3 regions of the Pseudomonas sp. NPDC088444 genome follow, and region 1 is predicted to be linked to each of the others. Evidence: predicted binding sites of a transcription regulator. Region 1 holds the regulator's gene; each other region holds the start of a gene.
What was found. Region 1 encodes FliA, which starts transcription of late flagellar genes. Its sites were predicted from a motif close to CTAAAGTTTNNNNNNNNNNNGCCGNTAA; they were not measured.

Region 2: the regulator FliA is predicted to act here: its motif matches at 3,616-3,643, upstream of ACI2KB_RS20780 (methyl-accepting chemotaxis protein).
Region 3: the regulator FliA is predicted to act here: its motif matches at 4,318-4,345, upstream of ACI2KB_RS18055 (methyl-accepting chemotaxis protein).

What each region holds. Positions count from the first base shown of each region.
Region 1 covers NZ_JBJDNK010000003.1:87,311-93,772, reverse strand. Annotated here, with positions in the region: gene ACI2KB_RS07415 (chemotaxis protein CheA) at 1-489, opposite strand, end outside; gene ACI2KB_RS07410 (protein phosphatase CheZ) at 621-1,409, opposite strand; gene ACI2KB_RS07405 (chemotaxis response regulator CheY) at 1,429-1,803, opposite strand; gene fliA (RNA polymerase sigma factor FliA) at 2,066-2,806, opposite strand; gene fleN (flagellar synthesis regulator FleN) at 2,803-3,636, opposite strand; gene flhF (flagellar biosynthesis protein FlhF) at 3,756-5,114, opposite strand; gene flhA (flagellar biosynthesis protein FlhA) at 5,126-6,462, opposite strand, start outside.
Region 2 covers NZ_JBJDNK010000010.1:250,526-256,987, reverse strand. Annotated here, with positions in the region: gene ACI2KB_RS20790 (CheR family methyltransferase) at 1-1,287, opposite strand, end outside; gene ACI2KB_RS20785 (chemotaxis protein CheW) at 1,284-1,820, opposite strand; gene ACI2KB_RS20780 (methyl-accepting chemotaxis protein) at 1,828-3,450, opposite strand; gene ACI2KB_RS20775 (tellurite resistance TerB family protein) at 3,832-4,566, opposite strand; gene ACI2KB_RS20770 (LysR substrate-binding domain-containing protein) at 4,733-5,647, shown strand; gene ACI2KB_RS20765 (gamma-aminobutyraldehyde dehydrogenase) at 5,898-6,462, shown strand, end outside.
Region 3 covers NZ_JBJDNK010000008.1:372,030-378,491, forward strand. Annotated here, with positions in the region: gene ACI2KB_RS18040 (TolC family outer membrane protein) at 1-508, shown strand, start outside; gene ACI2KB_RS18045 (type I secretion system permease/ATPase) at 570-2,723, shown strand; gene ACI2KB_RS18050 (HlyD family type I secretion periplasmic adaptor subunit) at 2,713-4,083, shown strand; gene ACI2KB_RS18055 (methyl-accepting chemotaxis protein) at 4,445-6,124, shown strand; gene ACI2KB_RS18060 (DUF2845 domain-containing protein) at 6,273-6,462, opposite strand, start outside.

The DNA.
Region 1 (6,462 bases):
CTGTTCGAATTCCTGATCGGTGATGTCGTCGGAGGCTGGCTCCGCCACTGCTTCGACGACCGGTGCAGGCGCGGGTGCTGCGGCGACTTCGTCCGCCGACGCAGGCTCGGCCAGGCGCGACAGCGCGGCAAGCAATTCAGGCGTGGCAGGCGTAATGTCCGAGCGCTCACGCACCTGACCGAACATGCTGTTGACGGTGTCCAGGGCTTCGAGCACCACGTCCATGAGTTCCGCATCGACCCGACGCTCACCTTTGCGCAGGATGTCGAACACGTTCTCGGCGATGTGACAGCATTCAACCAACTCGTTGAGCTGGAGGAAGCCGGCGCCCCCTTTTACAGTGTGAAAACCGCGAAAAATTGCATTGAGCAGATCCGCATCATCCGGCCGGCTTTCCAGCTCGACCAACTGCTCGGACAACTGCTCCAGAATCTCGCCGGCCTCTACCAGAAAATCCTGAAGGATTTCTTCATCGGCGCCGAAGCTCATTGGGGGTGCTCCTAAAATTAACCGTCAACCGATCCAGGGGCCGCACCTTGGGTCTGCGCGGGTGGCCTTCGTCGAAGCCTTCACGCGCCACACCTGCGGCCACTTTCACATAGAACCTGAGCGCTGGAACTTCAGAACCCGAGGCTGGATAGCAGATCGTCTACATCATCCTGACCGGATACGACGTCTTCACGTTTATCGGCATGAATCTGCGGACCTTCACCCTTGGAATGAAGTTTTTCCTGTTCTTTTTGCTGCCGGAACGCTTCCTGATCGTGCTGGATACCGGCAAAACGATCGACCTGGCTGGCCATCAACACCAGCTTGAGCAAATTGCTCTCCACCTCGGTGACCATCTTGGTCACACGCTTGATCACCTGTCCGGTGAGGTCCTGATAATCCTGAGCCAGCAGGATGTCGTTCAGGTGGCTGGCGACCTCGTGGGTCTCCTTCTCGCTACGGCTCAGAAAGCCCTCGACGCGGCGGGCCAGATCGCGAAACTCTTCGGCGCCAATCTCGCGACGCATGAAGCGTCCCCAGTCTGCGCTCAAGGCCTTGGCATCGGCGCTCAGGCCATTCATCAAGGGCGTGCTCTGTTCCACCAGGTCCATGGTTTTGTTGGCCGCACCTTCCGTGAGCCTGACAACATACGACAAGCGCTCGGTGGCATCCGTGATCTGGGACACCTCTTCGGCTTGCGGCATGTGCGGGTCAATCTGGAAATTGACGATGGCACTGTGCAACTCGCGCGTCAGCTTGCCGACTTCCTGATACAAGCCGCGATCACGGGTCTGGTTCAGCTCGTGGATGAGTTGCACGGCTTCGCCGAACTGGCCTTTTTCAAGGCTGGTCACCAGCTCCTGTGCATGTTTCTTCAGGGTCGACTCGAAGTCACCCATTGATGAATCTTTAGGATCCATAGCGCCCTCGCAGCGAACATCAGCTATTGACGCGCTCGAATATCTTCTCGATCTTTTCTTTGAGTACCTGAGCGGTGAACGGCTTCACGACATAGCCATTCACACCGGCCTGTGCGGCCTCGATGATCTGCTCGCGCTTGGCTTCTGCCGTGACCATCAACACTGGAAGGTGACGCAGGCGCTCGTCGGCTCGCACCTGACGCAGCAGGTCGATGCCGGACATGCCAGGCATGTTCCAGTCGGTCACCAGGAAATCGAAAGCACCGCTCTGCAACATTGGCAACGCGGTAGTGCCGTCATCTGCTTCGGCCGTGTTGGTGAACCCAAGGTCACGCAACAGGTTTTTTATGATCCGCCGCATCGTTGAGAAGTCATCAACGATGAGGATTTTCATGTTCTTGTCCAATTCGACCTCCAAGCAGTCTTTAACGCGCCCAGCTCCCGGACGCGCGTTCAATCAATACCGGTGCAGCAACTTGACCGGTGACACGAAAACGAGAGGGCTTTGGAATCGAAAGGTACGAGCGCAGCGGAAAAGCGTCCTGAAGACCTGATCCGACCGGCTCCTGCCTTGTCTCTTTTGCTTCCCACATCACATCTTGCACAGCCGGTCTTACAAGCAACCCGCAGCCTCTATCACGAGGCTGCGCAATCTATCAGCGCGCGCGCCATTCTCCCAGCCGTCCACGCAGACGCGCGGCGCACTGGCTGTGCAACTGGCTGACACGGGATTCGCTGACCCCCAGGACCTCACCGATTTCCTTGAGGTTCAGCTCTTCGTCGTAGTACAGCGCCAGCACCAGGCGTTCACGCTCGGGCAGGTTGGCAATGGCATCGGCCAGTGCGCTCTGGAAGCGCTCGTCTTCCAGGTCCCGCGACGGTTCCAGCGACTGGCTCGCGCCATCCTCGTGCAACCCTTCATGCTCGCCGTCCTGCAAGAGGTCGTCGAAACTGAACAGGCGGCTGCCCAAGGTATCGTTCAAAATCCCGTAATAATCATCGAGACTCAATTGAAGTTCGGCAGCAACCTCGTGATCTTTAGCGTCGCGGCCGGTTTTTGCTTCAATCGCACGAATGGCGTCGCTGACCATGCGCGTGTTGCGGTGAACCGAACGTGGCGCCCAGTCCCCCTTGCGCACTTCATCGAGCATCGCGCCACGGATACGAATACCCGCGTAGGTCTCGAAACTCGCACCCTTGGTGGAGTCGTACTTGGTCGACACTTCGAGCAACCCAATCATGCCCGCCTGAATCAAGTCCTCGACCTGAACACTGGCCGGCAGACGCGCCAGCAGATGGTAGGCGATGCGTTTGACCAGCGGGGCATAACGCTCAATCAGCTCGTACTGGGAATCCTTGGATGATTTGCTGTACATGCGATAGCCACTTGCAGTCATGACACAGGCCCTGCACTGGTCTGATGAACCAGGCGCTCAACGAAAAATTCAAGGTGGCCACGCGGGTTCGCCGGCAGTGGCCAGGTGTCGACCTTTTGCGCGATGGCCTTGAACGCCAGCGCACATTTGGAACGTGGAAACGCTTCGTAGACCGCACGCTGCTTCTGCACGGCCTTGCGCACGCACTCGTCGTACGGCACAGCACCCACGTATTGCAGGGCCACGTCGAGGAAACGGTCGGTGACCTTGGTCAGTTTGGCGAACAGGTTGCGCCCTTCCTGCGGGCTTTGGGCCATGTTGGCCAGCACACGGAAGCGGTTCATGCCGTAATCGCGGTTGAGCAGTTTGATCAGCGCGTAGGCGTCAGTGATCGAGGTCGGTTCATCGCACACCACCAGCAGCACTTCCTGTGCCGCGCGCACGAAACTCACCACCGACTCACCAATCCCGGCAGCGGTGTCGATCACCAGCACGTCCAGGTTGTCGCCGATTTCGCTGAAGGCCTGAATCAGACCGGCGTGTTGTGCCGGGCTCAGTTGAACCATGGTCTGGGTGCCGGAGGCCGCCGGTACGATGCGCACACCGCCCGGGCCTTGCAACAGGACATCGCGCAGCTCGCAACGGCCTTCAATAACGTCAGCCAGGGTGCGTTTGGGGGTCAGCCCCAACAAGACGTCGACGTTGGCCAGACCCAGATCGGCGTCCAGCAACATAACGCGGCGCCCCAGCTCGGCCAGAGCCAGCGAGAGGTTCACTGACACATTGGTCTTGCCTACGCCACCTTTGCCACCGGTCACCGCGATAACCTGAACGGGATGCATGCTGCCCATAGTTAATTCTTTACCTTGTCTTGCTTAGACCCAAGCCACATTTCGGGCTGCACGTTCACTGAGTGAACAATGCCTGGCAGACCAACGATGCAGGTATTTTCCATTGTCATTTTCCTTACCTAGCCCGCGCGCTTGCCGGTGCTGTGATAAAGATCCGCAAACATATCCGCCATTGCTTCCTCGCTCGGCTCCTCCTGCATCTGCACACTGACGGCACGGCTTACCAACTGGTGCCGACGGGGCAGATGCAGATCATCCGGTATCCGTGGGCCATCGGTCAGATAGGCCACGGGCAATTCGTGTGTCACCGCCAGGCTCAGCACTTCGCCAAGGCTTGCGGTTTCGTCGAGTTTGGTCAGGATGCACCCGGCCAGACCGCAACGCTTGTAACTGTGATAGGCCGCGGTCAGCACTTGCTTCTGGCTGGTGGTGGCCAGTACCAGGTAGTTGCGCGCCTTGATGCCGCGACCGGCCAGGCTCTCCAGTTGCAGGCGCAATGCCGGGTCGCTGGCTTGCAGGCCAGCGGTGTCGATCAGCACCACGCGCTTGCGCAACAGAGGCTCCAGCGCCTGCGCCAGAGACTGGCCCGGGTCGACGTGGGTCACCGGCACATTGAGAATCCGGCCCAGCGTCTTGAGCTGCTCCTGAGCCCCGATGCGGAAGCTGTCCATGCTCACCAGCGCGATATTTTGCGCGCCGTATTTCAACACATAACGGGCTGCGAGTTTGGCCAATGTAGTGGTCTTGCCCATACCGGCCGGACCGACCATGGCAATCACCCCACCCTCTTCCAGCGGCTCGACGTCCGGTGTGACGATCATGCGCGCCAGATGAGCCAGCAACATGCGCCAGGCATGAGGCTGATCATCGACATCCGGGACCATATTCAGCAGGTCACGGGACAGAGGGCCAGACAGGCCCACACGCTGCAAACGACGCCACAGGTTGGCCTGCTGCGGACGGCTGCCTTGCAACTGGTTCCAGGCCAGCGAACCGAGCTGGACTTCCAGCAGTTCGCGCAGGCCATTCAACTCCGAACGCATCGACTCGTAAGCGCGTTGGCTAATCCCCGGTTCGGCGGCGGATTGACGCTCAGCGCGCTCGGCACGGTCGGCGGCAATAGCGGCGTGGATCGAGGGGCGGAACGGTTCATCCAGCGTCGGTTCGATCTGCTTGCTGTCGTCCATCGCAAGACCGGCAAACAACTGCCGGTTGGCGACCGTGTCCAGCTCGCTACGGCTGGTCAGCTCGGCCTGTGCGGTGACGATGCGCGACTGAGTCTTGCGCAGCTCGTCTTCCAGCTCGATATTCGGCACACGCGGCGCCAGCGCCGACAGTTTGTAATCCAGCGCGGCTGTCAGTTCCACACCACCGGCGATCCGCCGGTTGCCGATGATGGCGGCTTCAGCGCCCAGCTCATCACGAACCAGTTTCATGGCTTGTCGCATATCGGCGGCGAAAAAACGCTTAACTTGCATGACTCACTACCTCAGCCGTTCGGCCCGACAGTCGCTACGATGGTGACTTGCTTATTGTCAGGAATTTCCTGATAAGCCAAAACATGCATGTTCGGAACCGCCAGGCGCCCAAAGCGGGACAACATGGCGCGAACCGGACCTGCAACCAACAAAATGACCGGCTGACCCTGCATCTCCTGACGCTGCGCCGCTTCGATCAACGAGCGCTGAAGCTTCTCAGCCATACTCGGTTCGAGCAGAACGCCTTCTTCCTGACCCTGACCTGCCTTCTGCAGACTATTGAGCAATATCTGTTCCAACCTTGGCTCAAGGGTGATAACAGGCAGCTCCGGCTCAATGCCCACAATGCTTTGCACGATGGCGCGGGACAGGCCGACCCGTACGGCGGCCACCAATGCGGCGGTATCTTGACTCCGGGCGGCATTGTTGGCGATAGCTTCGGCAATGCTGCGAATATCGCGCACCGGCACCTGCTCGGCCAACAGCGCCTGCAACACCTTGAGCAGCGCCGATAACGACAGCACGCCCGGCACCAGCTCTTCAGCCAGTTTCGGCGAACTCTTGGCCAGCAGCGTCATCAGTTGCTGCACTTCCTCATGACCGATCAGCTCATGAGAGTGCTTGTACAGAATCTGGTTCAAGTGGGTCGCGACGACAGTGCTGGCATCGACCACGGTGTAACCGAGGGACTGGGCTTGGGCGCGCTGGCTGATTTCGATCCAGACTGCCTCCAGCCCGAACGCCGGGTCTTTGGCAGTGATGCCGTTGAGGCTGCCGAACACCTGACCGGGGTTGATCGCCAGCTCGCGGTCGGGGTAGATCTCGGCTTCGGCCAAGGTCACGCCCATCAGCGTCAAACGATACGCGCTCGGCGCCAGGTCCAGGTTGTCGCGAATGTGTACGGTTGGCATCAGGAAGCCCAACTCTTGCGACAACTTCTTGCGCACGCCCTTGATCCGCGCCAGCAGTTGCCCACCCTGATTGCGGTCTACCAGCGGGATCAAGCGATAACCCACTTCCAGGCCGATCATGTCGATCGGGGTCACATCGTCCCAGCCCAGCTCTTTCGACTCCTGGGCACGGGTTGGCGATGGCAACAGGTCCTGTTGACGCTTGACCTCTTGAATCGCGGCCAGCTTGGCCTGGTTCTGTTTTTTCCACAGCAGGTAAGCCCCCCCTGCTGCCAACAGGCCCAGACTGATGAACGAGAAGTGCGGCATGCCCGGCACCAGGCCCATGATCACCATGATCGCCGCCGACACCGCCAGCGCCTTGTGCGAGGTGAACATCTGGCGGCTGACCAGCTTGCCCATTTCTTCGGAACCCGATGCACGGGTCACCATGATCG
Region 2 (6,462 bases), on a different contig from region 1:
TTTGTTCACACCACGTGCGGCGCGCTCTTGCAGACGGCGGGCTCCGGCGCTGTCGCCTTGCGCAGCCAACAGGGCCGCCAGTTGCGCCAGCGCCTCGGGGTGCTGGGGTTCCAGATACAGCGCCTTGCGGTAAAAGCCCTGAGCGCCGATGACATCACCGCCCACTTCACTGAGCAGACCCAGCCAATAGAAAACCGAGGCCACCGGTTCATAGCGTTTCAGGTATTGCTCGCAGGCCAGTTTGGCCTCCGCGCTTTTGCCTTCGTTGGCCAGTTGTTTGATGCTGTTCAACAGGGTCGCCGCCTCGCCGGTCGAGACAGGCGCTGGCGGTGCCGGGCTGCGCGTCGTAGCGGGTGTGGACGCAAAAGGCCTCGTGACAGGCTTGGACCGTGGGGACGGTGCCGGTTTGCTGCTGACCGATGGCGCAAGAGTTGGCGACACAGGCGGCAGCGGCGCAGCGGGTTGAGCTGCAAAAGGGTCCGCCACAGGTTCCGAGCGGTGACGGAACGCGAACGACTGGGGAATCCCGATGGAGGCCATGCCCATGCGCCCCAACAGGCTGCCTTCAGCGGGACCGATGAACAGCAGGCCGTCCTCGCGGGTCATCCGCTTCAACGCCTCGAAGCCCTGACGTTGAGTGTCGACGTCGAAGTAGATCAACAGGTTGCGGCAGAACACGAAATCATAGGCCGATTGCGCCACCAGCAAGTTCGGGTCGAGCAAATTGCCGGTCTGAAAACTGACCCGCTCACGCACCTTCTCGTTGACGAGGTAGCCCTCGTCGACCTGGCTGAAGTAGCGGTCACGAAAACTCAATTGATCGCCACGAAAGGAATTCTTGCCATACACCGCACTTCGCGCCCGTTGCAGCGACAGCGGGCTGATGTCCACGGCTTCGACTTTGAATTGCTGCGGTTGCAACCCGGCGTCGAACAGGGCCATGACAATCGAGTACGGCTCTTCGCCGGTCGAGCATGGCAGGCTGAGAATGCGTAATGGGCGAACGCCACTCAACTGGACGACCCGTGCGGCAGCGAGCTTGCCGAGGGTGCCGAAGGATTCCGGGTAACGGAAAAACCAGGTCTCCGGCACGATCACCGCTTCGATCAGCGCTTGCTGTTCGTCAGCCGAGCTTTGCAGCAGTTGCCAATAGGCATCGGCGGTGTCCGCCTTGACGCTGGTGCAGCGCTGACGCACCGCCCGCTCGATGATGGCCTCGCCCACAGACGCAACGTCCAGACCGATGCGGCTCTTGAGGAAGGCGAAGAAACGCGCATCGGAACTCATGGCATGGACTCAAGGGCTGCAAGGTCCATGGGCTGGGCGGGAAACAGCATGTCCCGCACATCATCGGTGAGCAGGTCCTGTACTCGAATCCATTGCAACAACCCAAGAGCGTCTTCGCGCACAGGCCCCAAGTACGGCGCTTCGCGGTTGTCCAGACCATAGGCCTTGAACTCATCGACGGCGCAACGCAAGGTATCCGTCGCGTGTTCGAGAACCAGCCCCAGACGCTGCGACGGGCGATCGCCCCCCATCCGGTAATGCACCAGCACCACGCGCGTGCTGGTGCGCAGCGGCGCCGGCTCGCCAAAGGTCAGCGCGCTCAGGTCAATGACCGGCACCACTGCGCCCCGATGGGCAAAAACGCCTGCGACCCAGTGCGGCGCCCGCGCAATGGGTTTGAGCATCAGACGAGGCAGGACTTCGGCGACCTCGGCTGCCTCCAGCGCATAACGCTCCGTCCCGATGCGAAACAGCAGGAACAGTTTGTTCTTGGGCACGACGGCCGTGCCGCGCTTGGCTGAATGCTCGGTCATGGCCCGATCAGACCTTGAATCGCGAAACGCCGCTGCGCAGACCTACCGCCACCTGACTCAGTTCGTCGATGGCAAAACTGGCCTGACGCAAGGACTCCACCGTCTGGCTGCTGGCATCGCCCAACTGCACCAGCGCCTGGTTGATCTGCTCGGCGCCCGTGGCCTGGGCCTGCATACCTTCGTTGACCATCAACACCCGCGGCGCCAGCGCCTGTACCTGGTGGATGATCTGCGAAAGCTGCTCACCGACCTGCGTCACCTCGAACATGCCGCGACGCACTTCTTCAGAGAATTTGTCCATGCCCATCACGCCCGCCGACACCGCTGACTGGATCTCGCGGACCATCTGTTCGATGTCATACGTGGCGACCGCCGTCTGATCAGCCAGACGACGCACCTCGGTGGCGACCACCGCAAAACCACGACCATATTCGCCGGCTTTCTCGGCTTCGATCGCCGCGTTGAGGGACAGCAGGTTCGTCTGGTCGGCGACCTTGACGATGGTCACGACCACCTGATTGATGTTGCCCGCCTTCTCATTGAGGATCGCGAGCTTGGAGTTCACCAAATCCGCCGCGCCCATCACCGAATGCATGGTTTCTTCCATGCGCGCCAGGCCTTGCTGGCCGGAACCGGCGAGGATCGAAGCCTGATCGGCGGCCGACGTCACCTCGGTCATGGTGCGCACCAGATCGCGAGAGGTGGCGGCGATTTCCCGCGAGGTCGCACCAATTTCCGTGGTGGTCGCAGCGGTTTCGGTGGCCGTGGCCTGCTGCTGTTTGGACGTGGCGGCAATCTCGGTGACCGAGGTGGTGACCTGCACCGACGAACGCTGCGCCTGGGACACCAGCGCCGCCAGCTCGGTGACCATGTCGTTGAATCCGGTCTGCACCGAATCGAATTCGTCCTTGCGCTCCAGGTTCAGGCGGCTGCTCAAGTCACCCGTGCGCATGACCTCCAGAATGTGCACGATGCGGTTCATCGGCGCCAGAATCGCCCGCATCAGCAGCAAACCGCAGGCAGCGGCTGCAAGGACGGCAAGCACCAGGGAAATGCTCAGCGTGACTTTGGCGCTGGAGACAGCGGTCTGAATATTGTCAGACGCGCGGTCCGCATTGACCTTGTTCTTGGTACCCAAGGCATTGAGCATCTTGCGGCCGTCAAACCACATCGGGGTCAACTGCTCGGTAAAAATGCGTTGCGCCAAGGCATAGTTGTCGCCCTGATAGGCCGCCAGAATGCCATTAAGGACCAGACCATAACGTTCCCGCAGTTGCAGGAACTGCGCGAAATCATTGCGATCGGTCTCTTCGAAAATACTCTTTTGATAGGCGGATATCTGCGCTTGCAGACGGTCCTCGAACTCTTTGTATTGGTCTTCTTCAGCGTTGGTCAGCGCACGCCCTGCGCCTTCAGCGAGCAACTGCTGGGTACGCACATAACTTTCAACCCATGCCCCACGCACCGTGCTGCTGTAATAGACGCCCGGCAACGCGTCGAGACGCACCTCATCGCCGCTGCTTTCAATCACTAGCAACCGGTTGAAAGCCACAATCACCATCAGCAGCATGATGGCGATGATGACAGCGAAGCTCGCCAAAATACGTTGACGCAACGTCCAGTTCTTCACAGTCAGCCCTCAAGAGTTCAACACCGGCAAAAACCGGGTTCAAGAAGCGGACCGACAGACGGCCCAACGCGAGCGGAGTATAGCCTAGTGCCTTACTGTTTAAACGGGCTGTTTCCGACATGACTTACGTAATAACGCACACATATAGCGTAAATGTCAGACGGGTTATCGGCAGATGGGAAAGTGTGTTTGATAGTGGACTGCCAACCTGTCAAAAATCGTCCGGCGTTCAGACCGCGCTGTCGATCATCGAGCACTGTAGCTGTTGGAGTGAGCTTGCTCACGATTTCGGTCTGTCGTCATAGCGGCAGTGACTGACCGGATGCCATCGTGAGCAAGCTCACTCCCACAGGTATGAATACCGACTTTGTGCGGTGCCGTTTATTGCTGTGCCTGGCGAACCTGATTTTCCAGCTCGGCTTTCAAGCCCGGCGCCAGCTTCAGTTGCTTCGCCAGCTCATCCAGATACGCCCGCTCCATGAAATGCTCCTCATCCACCATCATCACGCTGGCCAGGTACATCTCGGCAGCGATTTCCGGGGTATGGGCCGCGCGGGCGACTTCGGCAGGGTCCAGCGGTTTGTTCAGTTCGGTGTGCAGCCAGTGCTGTAATTCCTGATCGCCAGTCAGGCGGGTGAACTCGCCTTCTAACAACTGCCGTTCGTAGTCATCTACGTGGCCGTCCGCCTTGGCCGCCGCCACCAACGCCCGAAGGATCGCCTCACTGTGCTGCTCGACCTGCGCCGGTGGCACGCGGTCTACGGTTTGTGGCTGACTCGGCCCGGCACCCGCTTGATTCGCCTGCCAGTTGCCGTAGGCCTTGTAGGCGAGTACGCCCAGCGCCGCCAGGCCGCCATAGGTCACGACCTTGCCGCCGATCTTGCGCGCGCTCTTGTTGCCCAGCAACAGCCCCATCGCACCCGCTGCCAGCGCCCCGCCGCCCGCGCCGGACAGAAATCCGCCCAGATTGCCGCCCCCCATTTTGCCCAGTAAATCGCCAAGCCCGCCCTGGCTGCCTTGGCGTTGAGATTCGGAACGAGCCGGTTTGCCTGCCGTGTTCTGCAACAGGTCCTGACCGGATTTCAACAGCTGATCGAGCAAGCCTCGGGTATTCATGGGCACCTCCTGAAAACAGATAAACAGTCCGACCCGCAGGTTAAGTCGAAGTCGTCAGGTGTCGTTTTCGGGTGTGCTTCTGGATGTTGCAGGTCAGTCACCAGCCATTCAGTAAAAACGATATACACTCGCTACATTCTAAAAAATCACGCGAGCCGCGCCCTTCATGATGACGCTACGCCAGATTCGCCATTTCATTGCGGTGGCCGAAACAGGGTCGATATCAGCCGCTGCACAAGCGGTGTTCATTTCCCAGTCCACCCTGACGCTGGCCATTCAGCAATTGGAGGAGGAAATCGGCGTCACCCTGTTCAGTCGTCATGCCAAGGGCATGACCCTGACTCACCAAGGGCATCAGTTTCTGCGTCAGGCGCACCTGATTCTGGCCACCGTCGAAAACGCCAAACGCAGCCTGCAACAAGGCGCTGAACAAGTGGCCGGGCAATTGGTGATCGGCGTGACCAGTCTCGTCGCGGGTTACTACCTCGCCGACCTGCTGACCCGCTTTCAGCGCGCCTATCCCAACGTCGACATTCGCGTGATGGAAGACGAGCGGCCTTACATCGAGCATCTGCTGGTCAGTGGCGAGATCGACATTGGCGTGTTGATTCTCTCCAACCTGGAAGACCGTCATGCCTTGCAGACCGAGGTATTGACCCACTCGCCCTATCGGCTTTGGCTGCCTGCTCAGCATCCGCTGCTGGAGCACGACAACATCAACCTCGCCGATGTCGCCTGCGAGCCGCTGATTCAACTGAATGTCGACGAGATGGGCAGCAACGCACAGCGCATTTGGTCCCGCGCGGGGCTGCAGCCGAAAGTCGGCCTGCGTACGGCCTCAACGGAAGCAGTGCGCAGTCTTGTGGCGGCCGGCCTGGGTGTGTCGATTCAGCCGGACATGACCTATCGCCCCTGGTCGCTGGAAGGCGACATCATTGAAGCCCGCCCTATCGCCGACTTGACCCAAACGCTGGACGTGGGCTTGGCGTGGCGTCGAGGCACCGCACGGCCTTCATTGGTTGATCCCTTCCTGAGCGTCGCCCGAGAACAGCCTCACCCGGGACGCAAGCCATCGATTTAATCGAATGGAGGTTTCAGTATTTAGAATTTGTCGACCACTGAAGGGGGCACTAGGCTCTGAGGATTGGGAGCCAATTGTTTCTGAATACAACGGCCAGCAGACCCGCGCACAGTGATGACGCCATCGCGAGCAAGCTCACTCCTACAGGGAGGATGCGCACTTCTGTAGGAGTGAGCTTGCTCGCGATGGCAATTTCCGCGGCGCCAACGATTTAGATACAGAAAGAAATCGACACAAGGAAGCTCGAACCATGGCAGGCGGCGCGAACCCTCAATTCCTCACCTCACTGCTGATCGACGGTGAACTGATCGCAGGCCAGGGGTTTGTCGAGCCGATCCTCAATCCGGCCACGGGCGAGGTGTTGACCCACATCGCCGAAGCCAGCACGGATCAGGTCGAAACCGCGATTCTGGCGGCCAACCGCGCCTTCGCCGAATGGTCGCGCACCACACCGCAACAACGCGCCCACGTGCTGCTGAGCATCGCCGATGCCATCGAAAAGAACGCTGATCACCTCGCCCAACTGGAAGCGCTGAATTGCGGCAAACCTTTGCATCTCGCGCTTCAGGACGACCTGACCGCCACCGTCGACGTGTTCCGCTTCTTTGCCGGAGCAGTGCGTTGCCAGACCGGGCAACTGGCCGGTGAATACGTACCTGGGTACACCAGCATGGTGCGGCGCGACGCCATTGGTGTAGTGGCGTCTATTGCGCCGTGGAATTACCCGATCATGATGGCCGCGTGGAAAATCGCCCCGGCATTGGCCGCAGGGAACACGCTGGTATTCAAACCCTCGGAACACACCCCCCTCTCGA
Region 3 (6,462 bases), on a different contig from region 1:
CGCCGACAACAACGTCGGTGGCGACGAAGGTCACAACAACGGCTGGGAAGCCATGGTGCGCATGCAGTTCAACCTGTATGCCGGTGGTAGCAACAAGGCCGACCTGACCTCCAAGTCTTACCTGGCTTCTCAGGCGCTGGACATCCGCAACAACGCCCTGCGTCAACTGAACGAAGAACTGGGTCTGGCCTGGAACGCCTACAACAACGCATCGCAACAAGTGCCGATCGCGCAGCAGTACGTTGATCGGGCCACCAGCGTCCGTACGTCGTATCAGCAGCAATTCAGCCTCGGAGAGCGTACGCTGCTCGACCTTCTCGACAGCGAGAACGAACTGTTCACCGCGCAACAGCGTCTGGTGCAACTGCAAAGCCTGAAAACCTACACCCAGTACCGCATTCAGGCCGACATCGGCACCTTGCTGAAAAGTCAGGGCGTCGTGGCTCCGCTGGCATCGGTTGTGCAGAATGATATAAAGCCGTCGGTCAAACTGCCGGGTATGAACTGATCCTTGACGCATCCTGTCAGGAGCCAGCTTCTTTTAATTGCTAAAGAAAGAGAGTGTCAGCGTGGATTTGGAATTACCTTCTGTTCAACTAGGTCATGATCCCCGCAGCCAGCATGACGACCCGTTACTGGACGGTTTGCTGACACTCTGCGCCCTGCATCACAAACCGGCGAGCCGGGCGATGTTGAGCACCGGCCTGCCGTTGCCCGATCAGCGCCTGTCCGCCGACCTGCTGCCTCGTGCGGCGGCTCGGGCCGGTTTGCAGGGGCGTTTGCTGGTGCGCAAGCTGGACCAGATTCCCGCCATCGCGCTCCCGGCCATGCTGTTGTTGAAAGACAACCGCTGCGCCGTATTGCTGGGCTGGAACGATGATGTGGCGAGACTGCTGATCAGCGAAAGCGACGGCGGTGAAGTGCAGGTCGAGCGCGAGGCGCTGGCCAAGGATTACAGCGGCAAGGTGTTCTTCGCCCAACCGCAACATAAATTTGACGCAACCAGAGGCTCGATCATCCCGCGAGCACGCTCCTGGTTCAAAGACACCCTCAAGCTGTCGCGTTGGTTGTACGCCGACGCGATTGCTGCCAGCTTCGTCATCAACCTGATCGCGATTGCGGCGCCCTTGTTCGTCATGAACGTGTACGACCGGGTGGTACCCAATCAGGCGACTTCCACCCTGTGGGTGCTGGCCGCTGGTATTGTCGGTGCCTATCTGTTTGATCTGGTGCTCAAAGGGCTGCGCAGCCTGTGCCTAGACCTGGCCGGTAAAAAGACCGATCTGATCATCTCCGCGACGCTGTTCGAACGCATCGTGGGCATGGCGATGAAGTTTCGTCCCGCCCGCGTCGGCAGCTACGCGCAGAACATCCATGAATTTCAGGGCATGCGCGACTTTCTGACGTCGCTGACCCTGACCAGCCTGATCGACCTGCCGTTCACCCTCATCATCCTGTTGGTGATCGCGCTGCTGGGCGGGCATCTGGTGTGGATTCCGATCATTGCCTTCCCACTGGCGCTGGGCATTGGTCATCTTTTGCAAAAGCCGCTCACTGCCACCCTCGAACGCACCATGGCTCTGGGGGCCGAGCGTCAGTCGAGCCTGATCGAAACGCTGTCGGGGCTGGACGCGGTCAAGGTCAACAACGCCGAAAGTGAGCGTCAGTATCACTGGGAGCACACCATCGGCACCCTGAGCCGCCTCGAACTGCGGGTCAAGATTCTGTCCGGGATGGCCATGAACATCACGTTGCTGATCCAGCAACTGGCGGGTGTGGCGATGATCTGCTTCGGCGTGTACATGATCATCGACGGCAATCTGAGCATGGGTGGTCTTGTGGCTTGCTACATGTTGAGCGGCCGCGCCCTTGGCCCACTGGCGCAATTGTCCGGTTTGCTGACCCGTTACCAGCAGGCCAAAGTGACGATGGTGTCCGTGGACCAGATGATGGAGTTGCCGCAAGAGCGCAACTTCGAAGAGCGTCCGATGAGCCGTCAGGTGCTGCAAGGTGCGATGGAGTTCCGCAACGTCGAGTTCACCTACCCGAATCAACAGACCCTGGCGCTGAAGAACATCAACCTGGTGGTTCGTCCGGGCGAGAAGATCGGCATCATCGGTCGAAGCGGTTCGGGCAAGAGCTCTCTGGCCAAACTGCTGGTTGGTCTTTATCAACCAGACGAAGGCTCGTTGTTGGTTGACGGCGTGGACATTCGCCAGATCGACGTCAGCGAGCTGCGGCACAACATCGGCTATGTCGCTCAGGACATTCAACTGCTGGCCGGTTCGCTGCGTGACAACCTGGTCAGCGGCGCGCGTTATGTCGACGATGAAATGGTTCTTCAAGCTGCGGAGCTGGCAGGCGTGCACGAATTCGCCCGTCTGCACCCGCAAGGTTATGAACTGCAAGTCGGTGAGCGTGGACAGAACCTGTCCGGTGGCCAGCGGCAGAACGTGGCGCTCGCCCGTGCGTTGTTGCTCAATCCACCGATTCTGCTGCTGGACGAACCCACCAGCGCCATGGACAACACCGGCGAGGAGCGCCTGAAGCAGCGCCTGCAAGCCGTCATCGAGAAGAAAACCGTGATTCTTGTGACCCACCGAGCCTCGCTGCTCTCTCTGGTCGATCGCCTGCTGGTGATCGACCGTGGCCAGATCCTTGCCGATGGTCCGAAAGCGGCCGTGATGGAAGCATTGAAGAAGGGGCAGATCAGTGTTGCTTAAATCGGGTCAAGACTCCGGCGGGTTGTTCGGCTATTTCAAAGGCACCCCTTCCCTTGAAGGGCAGCCGATGCCTGAAGTGAAGAAGGCTTTCCTCGATGACGTGCCGCGTATCGTGCGGTACACCATCTGGGGCGTCATTCTGTTCTTCGTGTTTCTGGTGCTGTGGGCCAACTTCGCGGTCATCGACGAAGTGACCAAAGGCGAAGGCAAGGCGATTCCCTCGACCAAGATTCAGAAAATCCAGAACCTTGAGGGCGGTATCGTCGCGCAGATTTACGCGCGCGACGGTGAGATCGTTGAAGCCGGTGCACCGCTGATTCGGCTGGACGACACTCGTTTCGCGTCCAACGTCGGTGAGACGGAGGCCGACCGCGTGGCCATGGAGTTGCGCGTCGAGCGTCTGAGTGCCGAGGTCGATGACCGTCCGTTGAACATCAGCGCTGATGCGCGCAAGTCGGCGCCCAAACAGGCTGCGAACGAAGAGTCTCTGTACCAGAGCCGTCGTCAGCAACTGGTTGATGAAGTTGGCGGGCTGCAACAGCAACTGATTCAGCGTCAGCAGGAATTGCGCGAGTTCGGCTCCAAGCAGGAGCAGTACCGCAACAGCCTGAACCTGTTGCGCCAGGAGATCGGCATGTCCGAGCCACTGGTTGCACAGGGCGCGGTGTCCCCCGTGGACATCCTGCGGTTGAAACGGTCGGAAGTGGAAACCCGCGGCCAGCTCGACGGCACCACCTTGGCGATTCCTCGTGCGCAGGCGGCGATTGCCGAAGTGCAGCGCAAGATCGACGAGACCCGTGGCAAATTCCGCAGCGACGCCCTGACGCAATTGAACGAGGCCCGTACCAATCTGGCCAAGGCGCAGTCTACGGCCAAGGGGCTGGAAGACCGGGTCAACCGCACCATGGTCACCTCTCCTGTGCGCGGTATCGTCAAGCAGATGCTGGTCAACACCGTCGGCGGCGTTATCCAGCCGGGCAGCGACATCGCCGAAATCGTGCCGCTGGATGACACCTTGCTGGTCGAGGCGCGCATTCGTCCGCAAGACATTGCGTTCCTGCATCCGGGCCAGGAAGCGATGATCAAATTCACGGCCTATGACTACACCATTTACGGTGGCCTCAAAGGCAAGCTGGAACAGATCGGCGCCGACACCGTGCAGGACGAGCAGAAGAAGGAAACCTTCTACGTCATCAAACTGCGCACCGAGCGCAGCCACCTCGGCACCGATGACCATCCGCTGTTGATCATTCCGGGGATGGTTGCGTCGGTGGACATCATCACCGGCAAGAAGAGCATTCTCAGCTACCTGCTCAAACCTGTACTGAAGGCACGCGCCGAAGCGCTTCACGAACGCTAATAGAACCTACGCCTCCCCCTTGTGGGAGCGAATTCATTCGCGATTCGGTGGGACATTCGATACATCTCTATCGACTGTACTGGCCAATCGCGAATGACGTACTACGCACTACTCGTCTCTACATTTCATTCCGCTAAACCATCGACAAAATCGATACTCCTCTCGGCCCCATCACATCGATCGATCATAGTAGCCTTGTGACATATTTCGGTTGTAATTTATCGCGCCTGGATCCTAAAGATCCGCTCAGGATCAGCGATACGATTAGCTGCAACCGCCGTTCACGCCACCACTCACCACAAGAGCTTCCGGTCATTTTTCATCAGTAAAGATGATATGTCCTGCATACAAGGAATTCGTCGTGACGTTAAACCTGCGCCGCAAGGTCATTCTCCTTGCCATTATTCCCAGCCTGATACTGGCCGCCGTCATTAGCTGTATCACCTGGGTCGTGCTGCAAAAACTGGCCACTCAGGAGGTCGAGCAGACCCGTGCGTTGCTGCTCGAAGAACGCAAACTGTCGCTGAAGAACTACCAACAGATTGGCGAAGCCGCGATCAAACCGATCTACGACGCCTCGGCGCCTGGCGATATGGAAGCCCGCGACCGTGCGCTCAAAGTCCTCAAGGGCTTGCAATACGACAAGGCTGCCTACTTCTTCGGCTACAACTCGCAGTACGTGCGGGTGTTCTGGTCTGACAAGGACGTGGACATCGGCAAGAACTTCTCCGATGCCAAGGACGCCAACGGCGTTTACGTGATCCGCGGCCTGGTCGACAAAGCCAAAGACGGCACCCATTTCTTCCGCTACGACTGGACCACGCCCGGCAGCGACAAGCCGGTTCCGAAACTGGGTTACACCAACTACCTGCAAAAATGGGACTTGGCGTTCGGCACGCAGGCCAACCTCGATGACATCGATCAACAAATTGCAGCCATCGAGGCGGCGATCCAGAGCCGCATCGGCTCGTCGGCAGCGCTGATCGTCGCCGTCGTTGCGGTATTGCTGCTGATCGTTGCCGTGATTGGCCTGTTCCTGGGCAACGGGCTGGTCAAACCGGTGATGGTGATCAAGCAGAATCTGGATGACATTGCCGCAGGTGACGGCGACTTGACCCGACGTCTGCCAGAGACAGGCAATGACGAGTTAGGTGCGCTGTCTCGGTCGTTCAACCAGTTCGTCGAAAAAATCCATGGACTGGTGCGGCAGATCGCGGAGATGACCGGCCAGCTCAACGGCCTGGTCAATGACATGTCGTCCCAAGCACAACGCTCCGAAGAAGCCATGGGTCGTCAGCGTCAGGAGACTGATCAGGTCGCGACAGCCATTCACGAAATGTCTTCGGCGGCGCATCAGGTGTCGATCAGCGCGCAAGGCGCCTCTCAGGCCGCGCGCAAGACCAGCGACGTCGGGCATGACGCGAGGAGCGTGGTGAACAAGAGCATCGAGAGCATTCGTGCGTTGATCGGTGAGATTGGTGAGAGCAGCTCGTCGCTGGACACCCTGCGTCAGAACGTGCACTCGATTGCTTCGGTGGTTGACGTGATCCGCTCCGTGGCCGAGCAGACCAACCTGCTGGCCCTTAACGCGGCCATTGAAGCGGCGCGAGCAGGGGATGCCGGTCGCGGCTTTGCGGTGGTGGCCGATGAAGTGCGGGGTTTGGCCAGCCGAACGCAGCAGAGCACACAGGAAATCCACGACATGATCACCTCGCTGCAGCGCGGTGCGCAAGACGCGGTCGTGGCGATGAGCCGCTCAAGCGACACCGGCAAAACCACGGGCGAGTTGGCCAACGAGGCCGGTGCGTCATTGGATGCCATCGGGCAGTTGATCGAGACCATCAATGACATGAACGCGCAGATCGCCAGCGCTTCGGAAGAGCAGACTGCCGTCGCCGAAGAGATCAGCCGCAGCATGACTCAGATCGCCCAAGCCGTGGACACCGTGGCCGACGATGCTCAGGCCGGTGCTTATACGGCGCGCAGCCTGACAGACTTAGGTGATCGGTTGGGTGGGTTGGTGAAGCAGTTCAGGATTTGACGGGATAGATTGCGCCTTACAACGCAATCACCTGTGGGAGCGAATTCATTCGCGATGGGGTAGTTCGATCAACACATCTCTGTTGCCTTATCCATCATTTCGCGAATGAATTCGCTCCCACAGGGTTGGTGCTGACGCCACGCCAGGTTTACCGACCCCGCCGACTATCAATCCGCACCAACCGCCCACCTTCGAAACGCAGGTACTGATACATCCCGTTATTCGGGCCGTAGATCCATTCCTGCACCTGCACCTGATCGACCTGACGGAAGTGGTTGACCGTTTCCTTGTACCCCACAATGTCCTGACTGATGGGCTGACCGCACTTCTGTTGCACT